DNA from 3 places in the Synechococcus sp. H70.2 genome. Region 3 is predicted to be linked to each of the others. Evidence: predicted binding sites of a transcription regulator. Region 3 holds the regulator's gene; each other region holds the start of a gene.

What was found. The regulator NtcA, encoded in region 3, controls nitrogen genes in cyanobacteria. The targets are predictions, from matches to a motif close to GTANCNNNNGNTAC.
Region 1: a site for NtcA is predicted at 1,745-1,758, ahead of glnA (type I glutamate--ammonia ligase). Genes of this name have one in related genera too.
Region 2: a site for NtcA is predicted at 3,081-3,094, ahead of NW822_RS07735 (DUF4278 domain-containing protein). Genes of this name have one in related genera too.

What each region holds. Positions count from the first base shown of each region.
Region 1 is NZ_JANSIU010000001.1:361,907-368,044, forward strand. It holds gene purL (phosphoribosylformylglycinamidine synthase subunit PurL) at 1-72, shown strand, start outside; gene trxB (thioredoxin-disulfide reductase) at 89-1,501, opposite strand; gene glnA (type I glutamate--ammonia ligase) at 1,883-3,307, shown strand; gene NW822_RS01795 (hypothetical protein) at 3,435-4,103, shown strand; gene NW822_RS01800 (SDR family oxidoreductase) at 4,170-4,898, shown strand; gene NW822_RS01805 (cation:proton antiporter) at 5,220-6,138, shown strand, end outside.
Region 2 is NZ_JANSIU010000006.1:111,572-117,709, reverse strand. It holds gene NW822_RS07745 (CRTAC1 family protein) at 1-1,014, shown strand, start outside; gene NW822_RS07740 (cation:proton antiporter) at 1,011-2,930, opposite strand; gene NW822_RS07735 (DUF4278 domain-containing protein) at 3,127-3,543, shown strand; gene NW822_RS07730 (methyltransferase domain-containing protein) at 3,837-4,814, shown strand; gene NW822_RS07725 (FAD-dependent hydroxylase) at 4,821-6,065, shown strand; gene NW822_RS07720 (helicase HerA domain-containing protein) at 6,035-6,138, opposite strand, start outside.
Region 3 is NZ_JANSIU010000005.1:29,557-35,694, forward strand. It holds gene NW822_RS06250 (M61 family metallopeptidase) at 1-1,315, opposite strand, end outside; gene ntcA (global nitrogen regulator NtcA) at 1,464-2,135, shown strand; gene leuB (3-isopropylmalate dehydrogenase) at 2,241-3,386, opposite strand; gene petD (cytochrome b6-f complex subunit IV) at 3,511-4,023, opposite strand; gene petB (cytochrome b6) at 4,089-4,736, opposite strand; gene NW822_RS06275 (S41 family peptidase) at 4,932-6,138, shown strand, end outside.

The sequences.
Region 1 (6,138 bases), on a different contig from region 3:
GAAGGGGATCCCCTGTTGTCGGTTTCTTTAGCAGCCCTGCAGGTTGCCTACCACAGCGCCTTTGCCGACTAGCCGGATCTAGACTCCCTCATTTTGGTTCAGACAAATTGGCCTGGATCACCTCCCGATAGTAGGATTTGGGCTTAACGCCCACCACCTGCGCCACCAGCTCCTTGTTTTTAAAAAACTGCACCGTCGGCGTGCAGGTGACCCCGCCGGCTTCAGCAATCTCCGGATCCTTCTCGATGTCGATCTCCACCACGTGCAGCTTGTCGGCAAACTCTTCGATGACTTTGTTCAAGATCGGCCTGAGGGCATGACAAGGGGCACAGGTGGGAGCGGTGTACTTGACCATCAGCAGGCGATCGCTTTCGTGGTAGAGCCGCCGCAGGGCATAGCTCCCTTCATGGCAGGTCTTACTGAAATCCAGATCCTCGTGGCCGTTCTCCGCCACCGCAGCTTCCCCGGGCAACTCCGCCTCGGGAGGAGCCGTGGCAGGGCTGGGCTCAGGATGGCTCTGAGGGACGACGTGATACTCTTGGGCTAAGCCGTGTTCCGAGAGCCAGCGCTCCGCCAGCATGGCCGCCATACAGCCGCTGCCCGCCGCGGTGATGGCCTGGCGAAACTCGTGATCCTGCACATCCCCAGCGGCAAATACCCCCTCTACGCTGGTGGCTACCGATCCGGGGCGGGTGACAATATAGCCCACTTCATCCAGTTCCAGTTGCCCTTTGAACAGGTCGGTGTTGGGTTTGTGGCCGATGGCGTAAAATACCCCCCCTACTGCCATCTCCCGGATCTCGCCCGTCTGGTTGTTGCGCACCTTCACCCCCGTCAGGCGCTGGCCGTCACCCAGGACTTCCACCGCCTCCGTGTACCAGTGCACGGTAATCTTGGGGTGGTTGAGGACTCGGTCTTGCATGGCCTTGCTGGCCCGCATTTTGCCACTGCGCACCAGCATGTGGACATGGGATCCAAACTTGGTCAAATAGGTAGCTTCCTCGCAGGCGGTGTCGCCGCCGCCAATGACCACCAGCTCCACCCCCCTGAACATGGGCATGGCCCCATCGCAGACAGCACAGGCGGACATGCCGCGGTTCCAGTAGATCTCCTCTCCGGGCAGGTGTAGGCGCTTGGCCGTGGCCCCGGTGGCGATGATTAGGCTGTGGGTGCGCACTTCTCGCTCATCAGAGCGGACCACGAAAGGCCGCTGGCTGAGATCCACAAAGGTAACATCCTCGGGGTAGAGCTTTGCCCCCCACCGCTGCGCTTGAGCGCGCATGTTTTTCATCAGCTGGGGGCCGCTGATGCCCTCGGGAAAGCCCGGAAAGTTTTCCACCTCGGTGGTGGTCATCAGTTGCCCACCCGGGATCCCCCCCATCTGAAACCCCTCGAACACAACTGGCTTCAGCTTGGCCCGGCCGGCATAGATGGCCGCGGTCAAGCCAGCGGGCCCAGAGCCAATAATGACCACATTCTCAACCTGACTTTGCTCCGTCATCCTCTCTCTCCCCTTCTGCAGCTCTCTAAGTCAAACTCATAATGACTACGCTTTAGCCTAACACGACTCCGCAACCTCAGCGAGGTTGGGGCTCCCAGTCCTATTTTCGCTCTCGGCCAGGGCATTGGCCTGTCCAGGAACACCGGTGTAGCTTGCCAGTTGGCCTAGGCCTCTTCCCCTTGCAAGTAGCCTTACCGCAGGGGTTCCATTTAGTGGAGAGAAGGCCGGAGGCAGGCCAGTTTCGTATCAGAAAATACAAAAAACTGGTGTCGGCCTTTCTAGGATGGGTGAGCGCTTTTGGCCTGTCTGGGTCAAAGCATGGGGATCATCGGCTGGGATCCCACCCCTAGTCTCAACGGCAACCCAAGTTAGGAGAGAGCGATGGCATCCACCCCCCAAGAAGTGCTCCAGATGATCCAGGACAACAATGTCCAGATGGTGGATCTCAAGTTTGTGGATCTCTTTGGCACCTGGCAGCATATCTCCGTCCACTCTTCGATGCTGACGGAAGAAGTTTTTAGCGAAGGGCTGCCTTTTGATGGATCCAGCATCCGAGGCTGGAAATCCATCAACGAGTCGGACATGTACATGGTGCCGGATCCCAAAACAGCCTGGATCGACCCGTTTTTTCAAGTGCCCACCCTCAGCCTTATCTGTAACATTATTGAACCGCGCACCGGCCAGCCCTACAGCCGTTGTCCGCGGAGCCTAGCAGCGCGGGCTGTGGCCTATCTGCAGTCTACCGGCATTGCCGATACGGCTTACTTCGGGCCTGAAGCAGAGTTTTTCATCTTTGAAGATGTACGGTTTGACCAGACCCAAAACGCCGGCTACTACTTTGTCGATTCCATCGAGGGCCGCTGGAACTCGGGCCGGGAGGAAAAAGGGGGCAACCTGGGCTACAAGCCGCGCTACAAAGAGGGCTATTTCCCTGTGCCGCCCACCGATGCCCACCAGGATCTTCGTACCGAGATGCTGTTGACAATGGCCAAGCTGGGGGTGCCTATCGAGAAGCACCACCACGAGGTGGCCACTGGCGGGCAAGGGGAGCTGGGCTACCGCTTTGCCGATCTAATCACGGCTGCCGACTACATGATGATTTACAAGTACGTGATCCGGAACGTGGCCCGCAAGCACGGCAAGACGGTGACGTTCATGCCCAAGCCCCTCTTCAATGACAACGGCAGCGGCATGCACACGCACCAGTCCCTCTGGAAAGACGGCCAGCCCTTGTTTTACCAAGAAGGCAACTACGCCGATCTCAGCGAAACGGCTCTCTACTACATTGGCGGCCTGCTCAAGCATGCCCCAGCCATCCTAGCCTTTACCAACCCCACCACCAACTCCTACAAGCGCCTAGTGCCTGGGTTTGAGGCGCCGGTCAACTTGGCCTACTCGCAGGGCAACCGCTCCGCAGCCATTCGCATTCCAGTTACAGGCAAAAATCCCAAGGCCAAGCGGCTGGAGTTCCGCTGCCCCGATGCCACCTGCAACCCCTACATTGCCTTCTCGGCCATGTTGATGGCGGGGCTGGACGGGATCAAGAACAAGATCCATCCCGGCGAGCCCCTTGACAAAGATATCTACGATCTGGAGCCGGACGAGCTGGCCAAGATCCCCTCCACGCCCGGATCCCTGCTGGATGCTTTGGAAAACCTGCAGAAGGATCACGACTTCCTACTGGAGGGAGGTGTCTTTACTGAGGATCTCATCGAAACCTACATCGAGTACAAGATTGACAACGAGATCAACCCCATCAACCTGCGGCCTCACCCCTACGAGTTCGCGCTCTATTTCGACGCCTGATCGAGGTTCTCATTTGAAGCATTAGTTCTTGGCCACGGCTTTTGAACGGGATCCCTTCCTTTGCTGGAGGGATCCCTTTTTTTGGTATTCTGGGGCCGAAGTCTAGAGGTTGGAGGGAGGGTTTGGAATGGAATGGCTTATTTTTGGTCTGTTCTTGGTTTTTGTTATCGGCCTTCTGGCGCTTGCCGCCTATCTAGAGAAGAAGCGTCGGGAAGCTTTGGAGCAGGTGGCCAGGAGCCTGGGCATGTCGTTTTCAGCGGAGCTACCCGAAGGGATCCGCTCCCGCTTGCTTCAGGCAGGCTTTGAACTATTTGAACGAGGCTACGCTCGACGTTTCTACAACTCAATGTCCAAGCGGCTAATCGATGGAACTGAGATCGGTGCCTTTGACTATAAGTACACCCGCGGTAGCGGCAAGAGTCGCAGCACTCATCGCCAGTCTGTTTTCTGGGCCTATTGCGAAGATCTACGGCTACCTCATTTTCGGCTACATCCGAATATTCCCCTGTTTCATGACATTGCCAAAGCCTTTGGCATGCAAGATATCAACTTCGAGGGCCACCCTAAGTTTTCCCGCAGCTACCTTTTGCGCGGAGAAGATGAGGCCAAGATTCGCCTGCGCTTCCATCCTAGATTTCTTAGCTTCTTGGAGCAGCATCCTCCTTGTTGCGCTGAGGGATCCGGGCCGCAGCTTATTGTTTGGCGGGACGAGCAACGGGTGAGTCCAGAAAAAATGGCAGACTGGCTGCGCTTCGGGGAAGAATGGGTGCAACGACTGCGGCTGCGTCGCGTTTAACTCTCTGGATCGCCCCTCAAGGCCACTCCCTGGGTATGATGAGAGGAAGAGTTTAAAAAACGTAACGTGTCTTCCTCATTGTCCCAGGCAGTTGTTCTCATTACAGGGGCCACAGGGGGCATTGGCAGCGCCCTGGTGCCTATGTTGGCCCAGGCCGGAGCCCATCTGGTGCTGGCGGCACGGCGGGAGGATCCCTTGCGCGCGCTGGCAGAGAAAGCGGTGTCCCTGGGGGCTGCCTCCGGGCTGGGGATCCCTGCCGATGTGACGGACTATGCCCAGGTGGAGGCCCTTGTCAACCAAACCCTACAAAGGCACGGGCGGATCGACGTGTTGATCAACCTGGCAGGAGCCGGGATCCTCAAGCCTGCCCCGCAAATTACCCCTGCCGAGCTGGAGCGGATGCTGGCGGTTAACCTCAAGGGCAGCTTCTACACCAGCCAACTGGCAGCCAATGCCATGCGGGAGCAAAAATCCGGCCACATCCTCAACTTCCCCGGCATTTTGGGCCGTCACCCTATGGCCATGGCTGCAGCTTACTGTGCTGCCAAATTTGGCGTGGTCGGCTTTAGCAAATGCATGGCCGATGAGCTAAAGCGCTTTGGGGTGCGCTTTACCCTGTTTTACTTTGGCGGCATCGACTCACCCTTCTGGGATCCCATCAGCCTCAAGGTGCAAAGGGATAAAATGCTCAGCCCCACCACGGCTGCCGAGGCCATTCACTTTGTCCTCACGCTGCCCGCCAATGCCGTGCCCAATGAGGTGGTGCTGCAGCCGGAAAGCCATCAGTTTCTGTAACAGAGATCCTGGAGTCCCTCCACGAGCAGCCACGGGATGTCCCACCGCGTGGTTGTAGAGTACCCTACTTTCTTTCGCGGGGGTGTCTGGATCCTGGCCCTGACGCTGCAAGTCCAGGAGGGGCCCCCCAGTAGCTAAGGTTTGCTGAGAGCACCTTTAGGAGAGTCCCGAGAAGGGGTGGGATCCGTTGGCAAGCCCCTTCCTGGCCAGAGGAGGGTTGACCAAGCCGGGGGGCTGCTTGCGGCTATTTGGGCAGGTTGCTTCCATAATCAGGAAAGTGTCCACTCGAGGGCCTGGCCAATGGAGGCCATACGCTCACTTTTGCAAGAGGAGCCTATCCTCTCGTTTGTTCTACTGCTGGGGGTGATCCTAGTGGTGCCGCTGCTCTTTGAGCGGCTGCGCCTACCGGGGTTGGTGGGCCTTTTGGCGGCAGGGATCGCCCTAGGGCCGCAGGGACTGAACCTGCTGAGCTCAGAGCTGCCGACGGTGCAGTTGCTCTCGGATATTGGCGTGGTCTACCTGCTGTTTGTGGCCGGGCTGGAGATTGACCTGGAGCAATTTCGGCAGACCCGCAACCGCTCCGCCACCTTTGGCGTGTTGACCTTTGCCATCCCCCTAACTGTGGGCACTGCCATTGGGCGGCTATTTGGCTTTGGCTGGAATGCGGCCATTCTATTGGGATCCCTGTTTGCCTCCCACACCCCCCTGGGCTACCCCATCGTCAGCCGCTATGGCCTGGTGAGAAATGAGGCGGTGCTGGTCACCATTGGCGGCACCATCTTTACCGACATTGCCTCGCTGCTGGTCTTGGCAGTCTGTGTCGGCATCCACGGCGGTGAGTTTTCCCTCTGGAGCTTGGTGCGGCTGCTGGGATCCCTGCTGCTGTATGCGGCTGCGGTGCTGTTTGGGGTGGACTGGCTGGGGCAGCGGTTCTTTCGCGTAACCGGCAGCGAAGAGGGCAACCAATTTTTGTTTGTGCTGCTGGCTCTGTTTGTGGCGGCTCTGGGGGCGCAGTGGATTGGGGTAGAGAAGATCATCGGCGCCTTCTTGGCGGGGCTAGCCGTGAACGATGTGCTGCGGGAGGGCTCTGTCAAAGAAAAGATTGTCTTTGTCGGCAGCATCTTGTTCATCCCCGTCTTCTTTGTGGATATAGGGCTGTTGCTTGATCTACGCGCCTTTCTGCAAACCCTCAGCTCCCTTTGGCTGATGCTGAGCATCTTGCTGGGGCTAAGCCTGAGCA
Region 2 (6,138 bases), on a different contig from region 3:
AACCAAGATGCCCTCAACTTGACAGCAGGTCGCTCGGTGGCCTGCGTGGATCGCTTTGGCCAGGGGCGGTATGGGTTTTTTGTAGCCAACTACGGCGGCCCCATGCGCCTTTACGAGCTGGGCTTCAACCAGATGATTGCCGATGTGGCGCCGGAGGCGGGGGTGAACCGGGTAACAGGCGGGCGGGGGCTGGTGGCCGTGCCCCTAGTCTCGCAGCGGATGGACATTTTTGCCGTCAACGAGCAGGGGCCCAATTTTTTGTTCCGCAACCGGGGAGATGGCACCTTTGAAGAAATTGCCGCTGAAGTGGGGCTGGCGGATCCCAACGAGCACGGGCGCGGTGTGGCGGCGGTGGATCTAGACGGGGACGGGCGGCTGGACTTGGTCTACGGCAATTGGGAAGGGCCGCATCGCCTCTGGATCCAAACCCCCAGCGGCCTCTTTAAGAACGTGGCCCCCCCGGAGCTGGCCAGGCCCTCCCGCATTCGCACCGTGATTGCTGCCGACTTTGACAACGACGGCTACCCGGAGCTGTTTTTTAACAACATCGGCGAGCCCAACCGCCTGTTTGGCTGGCGCTCTGGCTGCTGGCAGGCCATTGACATTGGAGAGGCTGCTGAGCCGCAGGGATTGGGAACAGGAGCGGCAGTCGCCGATGTGGATGGGGACGGGCGCCTGGAGCTGCTCATTGCCCACGGGGAGTCGGGCGCCCAGCCCCTGAGCTTCTACCGGCCCCTGGCTAATGCCAACAACTGGCTAAGGGTCTTGCCCCTGACTCGCCAGGGATCCCCGGCCCGCGGCGCCCTGGTGCGGCTAATCACCCCTACCCGCACGCAGATCCGCCCCATCGATGCCGGCAGCGGCTACCTCTGTCAGATGGAGCCGGTGGCCCATTTTGGCCTGGGATCCGAAACACTGGTCAAGGAAATCCAGATCCAGTGGCCGGACGGAAAACAGGTGCAGGTGGCTTGCCCACCAGTTAACCAGCTTTTGCGGATCCCCTATCCAGGCTAGGCGGCCTCCTCGTTAGGCATCTCGACAGAAGGGGAGCCTGAGATCCCTGCCCATTCCGGCTCAACGGGTCGCTGCCAGTGTTCCCACCAAGCCGGCCCCGAGTCCGCTGGGCTGCTGTTGACACTGGCAGGGATCTGGGCTGCCGGCAGCAGCCAACTGACAGGCGTGGGGATCAGGCAACTGGGGTGGAGAGGTCGCAAATCGCGGTAGTGGCTGCTGCGAATGGCCAGAATCTCCTGCTGGATGACCCCTAGGGGCTCGCCCAGCTTCAGCAGCACATGGCTGCACAAGCCCAGGCTGGCCTCAAATTCCGGGTGGACGACCTCTCTGGCCCCTAACTGATAGAGCTGTTCGATGTCCTCTTCGTGGGTGGCTCGCACCACTACCTCCAGGTGGGGCGCCAGTTTCAGCGCTTGTTTGAGGCAGAGGCGGGTGCTTAGGCGATCCGGCAGGGCAATCACCAGGGCGCGGGCATGGTTTAGGCCAGCTTTCTCCAGCACCGGGGCACTAGCAGCATTGCCGTAGAGATAGGGGATCCCCTGCGAGCGCAACTGTTGGATGACCCGTTCTGAGGAGTCAATTACCAAAAGGGGATGGCGGCGGGCTTGCAGAATGCGCACTACATCCTGCCCCACCCGACCGTAGCCGCACACTACCACGTGGCCCTCTTGGGGAGCTTTGGCATCCAAGTCGCGAGGCTGCTCCTCGGCTGCTAGCCAACGGGACACAAAGGGGATACCTTGCAGTTTCCTCAGCAGCCCTGGCGCCCCCTTGAGCAAAAAGGGAGTAACAAGCAAGGTAACAGCGGTGGTGCTGACGATGAGCAAGTACAGTTGCCGCGACACCAGCCCCAGCGCCTGCCCCTCGCTGGCCAGGACAAAGGAAAACTCCCCAATTTGGGAAAGGCCTAGCCCCACCAACACCGCTGCCGGGAGGGGATAGCCAAACAGCCCCGCTAGAGGGGCCACCAGGCAAAACTTGCCCACCATCACCAGCCCCACCAGCCCTAGAATCAGCATCAGGTGGTCGGCAATAAAGTGAGGATCGATGAGCATGCCAATGGCGGCAAAAAAGAGGGCGGCAAACACATCTCGCAAGGGCTCTACGTAGGCCAGGGTTTGGTCGGCGTATTCCACTTCTGAAATCATCAACCCGGCCAGGAAGGCCCCAATCTCGCTGGAAATGCCCAGCTGCTCTGTCAACAGAGCAATCCCCACACAGAGACTGATCACCCCCAGGAGGAATACCTCTTTGCTCTCTTGCTGGGCCAATAGCCGCAGCAGAGCAGGCACCAGCCAAATACCACCCAGCACCGCCCCTACGCCCACCAGGCCAATTTCTGCTACTGACTTAGCCAGGGATCCCGCCAGCTCCGGCAGAGGAGCGTCCAAAGCCGGCAACACCGCCAGCATTAGCCCTACTGCTAAATCCTGCACGATCAAGATCCCCAGCATGGCCTGGCCCTGGGGCGTGTCCATCTGGTTAGTCTCGGTGAGGCTTTTGAGCACCACCGCCGTGGAAGACAAGGAGAGCACTGCCCCCAAAAAGATCCCCTGCACGGGTGTCAGCCAGCTGCTAGCCACCGCCAGCACCGCCGTGATGGCAATCGTGAGACCAATCTGCAGAAGACCGCCGCCCAGGGCAATCCCACGCACTTGGCGCAATTCTTTGAGGGAAAACTCCACCCCCAAGGTAAACAGCAAAAAGGTCACGCCAAACTGGGCCAGGGTTTCCACCTGCACCACCTCTTTGATCCACCCCAACCCTGTCGGCCCCACTAGGATCCCGGCCAGCAAGTAACCCAAGAGCACCGGCTGCCGGAGCAGTGCAGCGAGAAACCCTCCTGCTGCCGCTGCTGCCAGTACTGTTGCAATGTCCAGAATTAGGCGAAAGTCTTCCTGCACAGGGACGCTCACCCCGAAATTTGTAGCCGATCCTGGGAGCTCTTCCACGATACTGCCTTCTTCAGCCCCCTGGACAGATCTCAGCCTCCTCCAGGCCAGCAGGGGCAGTCGCGGGGAGGGTGGCTAAAATTTGTTAAAGGTTACATAGAAAACCTCAAAACGGTAGCTTATAATACGGAAGTAAGGAGCTACCCCAAAGGAGGCGAAAATGACGAAACTCTCTTACCGTGGTGTTAGCTACACCCCCTCACCGACGGCGGCAACTGTTTCCCCGGGCAAAGTGGGGGGCCGCTATCGGGGGCTGGACTGGCGGTTCCGCCACCTGACCAAGCCGCCGGTTTTGTCCACCAACTTGGACTTTCTCTACCGGGGAGTAGCCTCTCGTTCCCAGGCTGCCGAGTCAGCAGCAGCTCCTAGGCGTTTCCACGCTTTGGATGAGCTAGCTCGCTTCCTAATGGCGGGCCACCAACGCGCTATTCGAATTCGGCAGCAGGCAATGCTGGTACGCGGTACAGAACGGGTTGGCCTGCATACCAACGTGCGCAACTTCTGGAACCGTATCCAAGGGAAAGTGCACCCCACCTTCCGCTTAGATTACGACCGCACACGAGTTAGCCTGAGCTAGTCCTCAGGCAAAAGGATTCCTAGGGGGTGGGACTAAGGCTCCTTCTGCAGCTAGCAGGTGGGCAAGGTGTTGGCTACTTTGAACTTCCTAGGAGAAGCAGAGAGGCCCCGAAAAGGAGAGGAGGTTGCTCTTCGAGGCTATAATGCCCTAGCAGGCTCTTGGAGTCCCTCTGTTGCCGTCTTACCGGGGGCAGCAGAGCTGTGCAAGAGGTAAGCAGGGATCGCGCCAAAGCCTGCTCCCTTTAGCAGTCTAGAAGGGTCGGTCGCCCTCGACCCGAGTAATTGATGCACCTAATGCTTTGGATTTTGGCCCCAGCTCTGCTCCTAGGGGGAGGACTGGTAGCCTATGTGCTGACTGCCCGTAAGTATCGCTCCCCGGAATCCGTAGCCCGTGCCTACGACGAGTGGACGCGGGATGGAATCCTGGAGTTCTACTGGGGCGAACATATTCACCTTGGCCACTACGGATCCCCGCCGCGGCGGAAAAACTTCATCCAGGCCAAACACGACTTTGTCCACGAGATGGTGCGCTGGGGCGGGCTGGATCGGCTGCCGCCGGGGACGACGGTGCTAGATGTGGGCTGTGGCATTGGCGGCAGTTGTCGCATCTTGGCCCGCGACTATGGCTTTGTCGTAACCGGCATTACCATTAGCCCCCAGCAGGTGAAGCGGGCCCAAGAGCTCACCCCCCCTGATCTCCCCGTCCGGTTTCAGGTAGCGGATGCCCTCAACCTGCCCTTTCCCGACGCCAGCTTTGACGTGGTCTGGTCCATTGAGGCGGGGCCCCACATGCCGGACAAGGCCCGCTACGCCAGCGAGATGCTGCGGGTGCTCAAGCCAGGCGGCATCCTGGTGGTGGCGGACTGGAACCAGCGCGACGACCGTCAAAAGCCCCTCACCTTCTGGGAGCGGCTGGTGATGCGGCAGTTGTTGGATCAGTGGTCGCACCCCGCTTTTTCTAGCATTGAAGGCTTTGTGGAAGCACTAGAAGCCACGGGGCTGGTAGAGGGACGGGTGGAGACTGCCGACTGGACCCAGGAGACCCTTCCTTCTTGGCTGGATTCCATCTGGCAGGGGGTTGTCCGTCCCGAAGGGTTGCTGAAGTTTGGCTTGGTAGGCTTGATTAAGTCGCTGCGGGAGGTGCCCACCTTCTTGCTCATGCGCCTGGCCTTCGGCACTGGCCTCTGCCGCTTTGGCATGTTCCGGGCGGTGCGGGCTGCCGCGCCGGCGAACTCCGCCTCCCCAGAAGTAGTTGGCTACAGCACCCAATGAGAGACAATGACGCTCCTTGCTCCCCCTCCGGAGACCCTAGACGCCCTCTACGACGTGATCATCGTTGGCGGCGGCATTGCGGGCCTGACCCTAGCTTGTGCCCTGCAGGGATCCGGCCTGCGCTTGGCCCTCATTGAGGCCCAGTCGGCTGAGGCAGTCAGGCAGCGCCCCTTGGCCTATGCCCTTTCGCCGCTCTCGATCCGCATCTTTCGGGCCATCGGGGTGTGGGAGGCGCTGGCTCCCCACATCACACCCTTTGCCCAGGTGATTCTGACCGACGCCAACGCTCCCCAGCGGGTGACCTTTAGGCCGGAGGATGTGGGGGAAACGGCAGTTTTCTACTGCGGCGAACATGGCTGGCTGCAGCAGGTGCTCCAGGAGCGGGTGGCTGCGGATCCCCAGATCACCTGCTACTACGAAGCCAGGGTGGAGAGGGTCACCTATGGAAAGGCCACGGCTGAGGTGGAGCTGGAAACGACCCAAGGCCGATGCCGGCTGGCCGCCTCCCTGGTGGTGGCTGCTGACGGCCTGCGCTCCCAGGTGCGCCAGGGGGCAGGGATCCCTAGCGACGGCTGGGACTACTGGCAGTCCTGCATCACCGCCCTGGTGGCCCCTGCCCAAGATCACCAAAACATCGCCTACGAACGCTTCTGGCCTGCTGGACCCTTTGCCATCCTGCCCCTGCCCGGCAATCGCTGCCAGGTGGTCTGGATCCTGCCCCATGAGCAGGCCAAGGCTACCCTGGCGCTCCCCCAGGCCGACTTCTTGGCCAAGATGCAGCGCTACTATGGCCCTCAGGGCGGCGGCCTTACTTTGTTGAACTCCCCCCAGCTCTTCCCGGCTCGCCTGCGGCAGAGCCGCCGCTACTATCAGCACCGCCTGGCATTGGTGGGGGATGCAGCTCACCACTGCCATCCAGTGGCGGGCCAAGGGCTAAACCTCGGTATCCGCGATGCCGCTGCCTTGGCCCAGGTGCTGCTGGAGGCCTATAGACGGCACGAGGATTTGGGGGATGTCAAAGTCCTACGGCGCTACGGCCGCCGGCGCCGCTGGGAAAACTGGCTGGTGCTACTCTTCACAGATTTACTTACCCGCACCTTCTCCAACTCCTACTGGCCCCTAGTGGTCTTGCGGCGCTTGGTTTTGCAAGGAATGATCCTCTTCCCGCCGCTGCGGCGCTTTTTGCTGCGCTTGATGACTGGCCTCTGGGGAAGCTCTCCCTACAGCCCCAGCTCCTCCTTGGCCTTCTGAGCCGCCCGAAACACCTCCGCATCCTCGGCCTGTGACCAGTCGGGATCGGCGATCTGGGCGTAGAACTTTTCGT
Region 3 (6,138 bases):
CCCGCTCAAAGGCCTCCCGCAGGTCTTGGTGGGTGTAGCCTTTCTCAAACCGGCCAAAGCGCTGCCACAAATCCCGCATGGCTGTGTCTAGGGATCCCTGGCCCCCCGAAAGGTGGCGAATGTGCAGATCCAGCAGCCAGCAGACCAAAGCGCCCTTTAGGTAATAGGAAACCTGGCTGTTGAGGCTATTTTCGTGGGGACGGTAGAGCTTGATCCAAGCGTCGAAACTGGACTCCTGCAGCGATTGCACGGCCCGACCCGGAGTACGCTGCAGCTGGCCAATTTGCTCAGATAGGATCTGTAAAAACTCTTTGGCGGTGAGGATCCCTGCCCGCAGCAAGATCACGTTTTCGTAGTAGCTGGTCGCCCCCTCGCAAAACCAGAGGCAGTCCACATAGTTTTCTTGGTTGTAGTCAATTTTCTCCAAAGCCAGAGGGCGCAGCCGCTTGACGTTCCAAGCATGGAAAAGCTCATGGGCCAGCAGCGCCAAAAAGCGGCGGTAGGACTGGGGCTGATGCAGCTCCAGGCCAGAATAGTTGAGGGTAGCACTGTACTTGTGCTCTAGGCCGCCAAATCCCCCTGGTGACAAATGCACAATAAACCAGTAGCGGTCGTAGGGCAACCCGCCAAAAAACGCTGCAGTGGCCCGGACAATTTTCTCAGCATCGGCCACCGCTTGCTCCAAATCCAGGGTGCCTGCTCCCCAGACCACGAAGTAATGCGGGATCCCTTCCACCGCAAACGACCGCAACTGGTGCAGGCCCACCTCCACTGGACTATCCACCAGCTCGTCGTAGTCTGCCGCCAGGAACGACCAGCCGGCATTGGAATCCTCAGCGGCGGGCAAGGGCTGCAAGCTGGTGGCGACACGCCAGTCGGGTTGAGGAGGGATCACCGTCAAGGTGTAGGGTTCCCGCTCGCGGCCGAGCACGTAGAGAAAGAGCGCTGCCCCGTTGAAATAGGCATGGGTGAGATCCAGATGGTTGGTGCGCACCGTCAGCTCATAGGCATAGACCCGATAGCGGATGGTGACCGCCGAACACCCCGCTGGATTGACCTCCCAGGTGTTTTTATCAACCTTTCGCCAGGCCAAAGGGCTCCCTTGCTCGCTCAGGGCTTGAAACTCCTGCACATGGCGGGCATACTCCCGCACTAGGTAGGATCCCGGCGTCCACACTGGCAGCCGCAGCCGCAGAGGCACCTCCGGTTCCACTTCGCGAATCTGCAGCTCCACCTCCAAAAGGTGGTTGGCTGGCTCTGGCATCCGTACTGTAAAGTGCTGGCGGCTATGGCGAGAGAGGGTGGCAATCCCCATACGATCTTCCCCTACCGCAACAAGAGAAATGTAGCTATTGCTACAAAGATATCCAGAGTCTAGAGTAGTCTTCGAATCGTAGGCAGCTTGATCTGGGTTTAGGAGTTGATCCTAGAGATAAACTGACCTTGAGAGGTTGTCGAATCCCGTGGTGGCCGTTGCAGAAAAATCTCTCATTGCAGCCTTTAAACAGCTAGGAGGGCCTCACCATCCTCCAGTTATCGAAACCTTTGAACGTGGCAAGACCATTTTCCTCCCCGGCGATCCGGCGGAGCGGGTTTACTTTTTGGTCAAGGGAGCTGTTAAGCTGTCGCGGGTGTACGAAATGGGGGAGGAAATTACTGTCGCCCTCCTGCGGGAAAACAGCATTTTTGGGGTGCTCTCCTTCATTACCGGGCAGCGCTCCGACCGCTTCTATCATGCCGTAGCCTTCACTCGCGTCGAGCTGCTCTCTCTGCCCATCGAGCAGGTGGAAAAGTCTGTGCGGGAGAACGCTGAGCTGGCCATGCTGCTGCTCAAGAGCTTGGCTTCTCGCATCCTGCAGACAGAGATGATGATTGAAACACTGGCCCACCGCGACATGGCCTCCCGGCTGGTTAGCTTTTTGCTGATCCTCTGCCGCGACTTCGGCGTGCCCGGCCCCAATGGCGTGACCATCGACCTCAAGCTCTCTCACCAGGCCATTGCCGAAGCCATTGGCTCAACCCGCGTCACCATTACCCGTCTCTTGGGAGAGTTGCGCAAGAAGAACTACATTTCCATCCACAAGAAAAAGATCACTGTCCACGACCCAATCCAGCTAAGCTATCGCTTTGCCTAGGAGGAGGACCTGGCCCCACGGCCGTTTCCGGGAATGGCCGCACCACTGGTTGGCGGGGTGATCCCTCCCTGCAGGAGAGGGGGGCAGCAGCAAGCAAACCCCTACTTAACCGCCGGCGGCTGAGGGCGATTCTTGGGGAGAGGCTTGCTGTTGAGCCAAGGCGGCCAGGATCTTTTCTCCCATCTCGCGGCAGCCTACGAGGGTCATCCCCTCCGAGTAGATGTCGGCGGTGCGGTAGCCCTGGGCCAAAACTGTCTCAACGGCCTGTTCGATGCGGTCGGCAGCTTGGGGCTGATCCAAAGAGTAGCGCAGCAGCATTGCCCCAGAGAGCACCTGGGCAAGAGGGTTGGCCTTGTCTTGACCGGCAATATCGGGAGCTGAGCCATGGACTGGCTCGTATAGACCAGGGCCGGCAACTCCCAAAGAGGCGGAAGGCAACATGCCAATGGAGCCAGTTAGCATGGCTGCCTCATCGGAGAGGATATCCCCAAAGAGGTTCTCTGTCAGGATGACGTCAAACTGCTTCGGCCAGCGCACCAACTGCATAGCGGCGTTATCAACATACAGATGGGACAGCTCCACGTCAGGGTATTCCGCTGCCACGGCATTGACCCGCTCCCGCCACAGTTGCGACACTTCCAGCACATTGGCCTTATCCACCGAGCAGAGCTTGCGCCGCCGCTTGCGGGCCAGTTCAAAAGCCATGCGGGCAATGCGGTCCACCTCGGCCTCAGTGTAGACCATGGTGTTTACGCCGCGTCGGGATCCTTGGGCATCGACGAAGATCCCGCGGGGCTGACCAAAGTAGATGCCACCGGTGAGCTCGCGCACCACCACCAGGTCGATCCCGGCCACCACCTCCGGCTTGAGGGAAGAGGCCTCCACCAGTGGCGGAAAGATCTTCACCGGGCGCAAGTTGGCAAACAGTCCCAAGCCAGCCCGCAAGCCCAGCAAAGCCTGCTCAGGGCGCTTCTCCCGCGGCAGGGCGTCGTACTTGAAGTCGCCAACTGCTGCCAGGTAAACAGCATCGCTCTCCTGGGCCATTTTCAAGGTCTCTGGGGGCAAGGGATCCCCAGTGGCTTCGTAGGCTGCTCCACCAATGAGGCCCTCCTGCCACTGGATGGAAAACCCCATCTGAGCGGCCACTGCATCCAAAACCGCCCGCCCCACCTGCATGATTTCGGGGCCGATGCCATCGCCGGCTAGAGCAGTAATCCGGTAGATGCGGGGAGCAGGAGGGGGAGTACTCATGCGGGATCGCGGTAAAAGGAATGCGTAGCGATATTACCACCACTCGGCCCAGCAGTACCCACAAAAAAAGTGCAGCCCAGCCTTTGGCCTGCTGCACTTGTGCAGTGTCAACCTACCCGCAGCTCTAGAACAAGCCCAGAGTAACCCACTTGTCCAGAGGCAGGGTGGCGCCAATGCCTAGGTAGAGGGTTACCAACGTGCCAAGCAAAAACACCGTTGTTGCCACTGGACGGCGCAGTGGATTCTGGAACTTATTGACATTTTCAATGAAAGGCACAAACAGGAGGCCTACGGGAATAGCTAACATCAGAGCAATGCCCAGGAGCTTATTGGGAACCACGCGCAAAATGTGAAAGACAGGGTAGAGGTACCACTCCGGCAGAATTTCCAGCGGCGTGGCAAAGGGATCCGCCGGCTCGCCCACCCCCGCCGGATCCATGACCGCCAGGCCGACAATCACCCCAATCGTACCCAGGATGACCACCGGGAACATAAAGAGCAAGTCGTTGGGCCAAGCGGGCTCACCGTAGGTCATGTGGCCCATGTTCTTCTTCAGCTTGGCCAAAACTTTGGGGTTGTCCAGGTCAACTTTGCGTGTAATGACCTCAGTTGCTATTACTTGCTTCGAGACAGGCATAGCCGTTCTCCTTGTCTGGGGGAAAAAGGGTTAGAAGAGAAACTTGGGGATCGCACCCGCTAGGATCACAAGGGTCCAGAAATGCCCTGGCGGCGGATCATCAAAAAGTGCATGGTCATAAAGACTGCCGTCAGCCAAGGCAGGACAAAGGTGTGCAGGCTGTAGAAGCGGGTGAGGGTGGCTTGGCCAACCGCCTCGCCGCCGCGGATAAGCTGGACCAGGGCATCACCCACCACTGGGATAGCGCTGGGCACTCCTGAAACAATTTTGACCGCCCAATAGCCCACCTGATCCCAGGGCAGCGAGTAACCCGTAACCCCAAAGGAAACCGTCAGCACCGCCAAGATTACACCGGTTACCCAGGTCAGCTCGCGGGGCTTCTTGAACCCACCGGTTAGGTAAACCCGGAAGGTGTGTAGGATCATCATCAACACCATCATGGAAGCACTCCAGCGGTGGATGGAGCGCAGCAGCCAGCCAAAATTGACCTGGGTCATGATGTAGTTAACCGATTCAAAAGCCTCAGCCACCGTCGGACGGTAGTAAAACGTCATGGCAAAGCCGGTGGCAAACTGAATGAGGAAGCACACCAGCGTGATGCCGCCAAGGCAGTAGAAGATGTTAACGTGGGGCGGAATGAATTTCCCGGTTGCGTCGTCGACGAAAGGCGTGATCTCTAGCCGCTCGTCTAGCCAGTCGTAAACCTTGCTCATGATACCTGCAATCTTTAAAGAGTTTGAAGCTGGATATCCAGGAGGGGACAAGCCCACTCCCACCAGCACTGTAACACAGTTTGTTAACACCCTCCTCAAACCAGGCTCAGCTGCAGCTCAGGGATCCGCCTCTCCGCCGGCAAAGCAGCTTCTAATATTGCGCTTTGTTAATTTTTCTTAGCATTTTGGGAGGCAATGCTGGCACAGCAGTCGAGAGAAGGAGAAATCCGTCGCAAGGGGTGGGGGATCCGCTGGGCCCTGCGCGTTCTCGTGCTGAGTTGCTTGCTCTGGGCAGGCCTGAGCCTTGGCGCCTGTCAGGTGCAGGCCAGCCGTTGGGGGGAGGAGCAGCAACTGTTGGCGCAGGCGTGGGCCTATGTGGATCGGGCCTACGTGGATCCAGGGTTCAATGGACAAAACTGGTGGCAAGTGCGGCAGCGCTTTCTCTCTCGGCCCCTGCAGGATCGCCAGGAAACCTACCGGGCCATTGAGGAGATGCTGGCAACCCTGGGGGATCCCTACACCCGCTTTTTGGATCGGGAGCACTACCTTAGCCTGCAGACTTCTACGGCTGGGGAGCTGAGTGGTGTCGGCTTGCAGATTGCCATCGACGAGCAGGGAGCAGTGCGGGTCATTGCCCCGATGGAGGGGACTCCTGCCGAACGGGCTGGGATCCAACCCCAGGATGAGATCCTGGCAGTGGATCAGGTGCCAGTGGTAGGGCTGAGCCTAGACGAGGTAGCAGAGCGCATGCGGGGCCCCAGCGGCACCACTGTTAGCCTGCGGCTAAGGCGGCAGGATCGCATCTGGGAGGTGGAGCTGGTGCGGCAGTCGATTCTCATCAACCCGGTGCGCACCGCCTTTTTCCAGCTGCCCCAGGGCTTAGTGGCTTACATTCGCCTCAGCCAGTTTAACGGCAACGCCGCCGCCCAAGTGCGCCAGGCCATCCAGAAGGCAGAAGCGCGAGGGGTGCGGGGCTACCTCCTTGATCTGCGCAACAACCCAGGGGGGTTGCTGCAGGCAGCCATTGAAATTGCCCGCTTCTGGATCCCCAAAGGCGACATCGTGTTGGTTACAGACCGCCACGGCATTCAAGAGAGCATTCCCGCCACCGGCGACATCCTCACCCAGGCGCCGCTGGTGGTCTTGGTCAACCAGGGCAGCGCCAGTGCCAGCGAAGTTTTGGCAGGAGCCCTGCAGGACAGCGGGCGGGCGCAACTGGTGGGGACGCGCACCTTCGGCAAGGGGCTGATCCAATCCCTGCTGGAGCTGGCAGACGGCTCCGGGCTGGCCGTAACCACTGCCAAATACCTCACCCCCAACGGTCGCGATATCCACCGCCAAGGGATCCAGCCCGATGTGGTGGTGGCCGAGGGCCCTGTTCCCCTGACGGCAGAAACCCTGG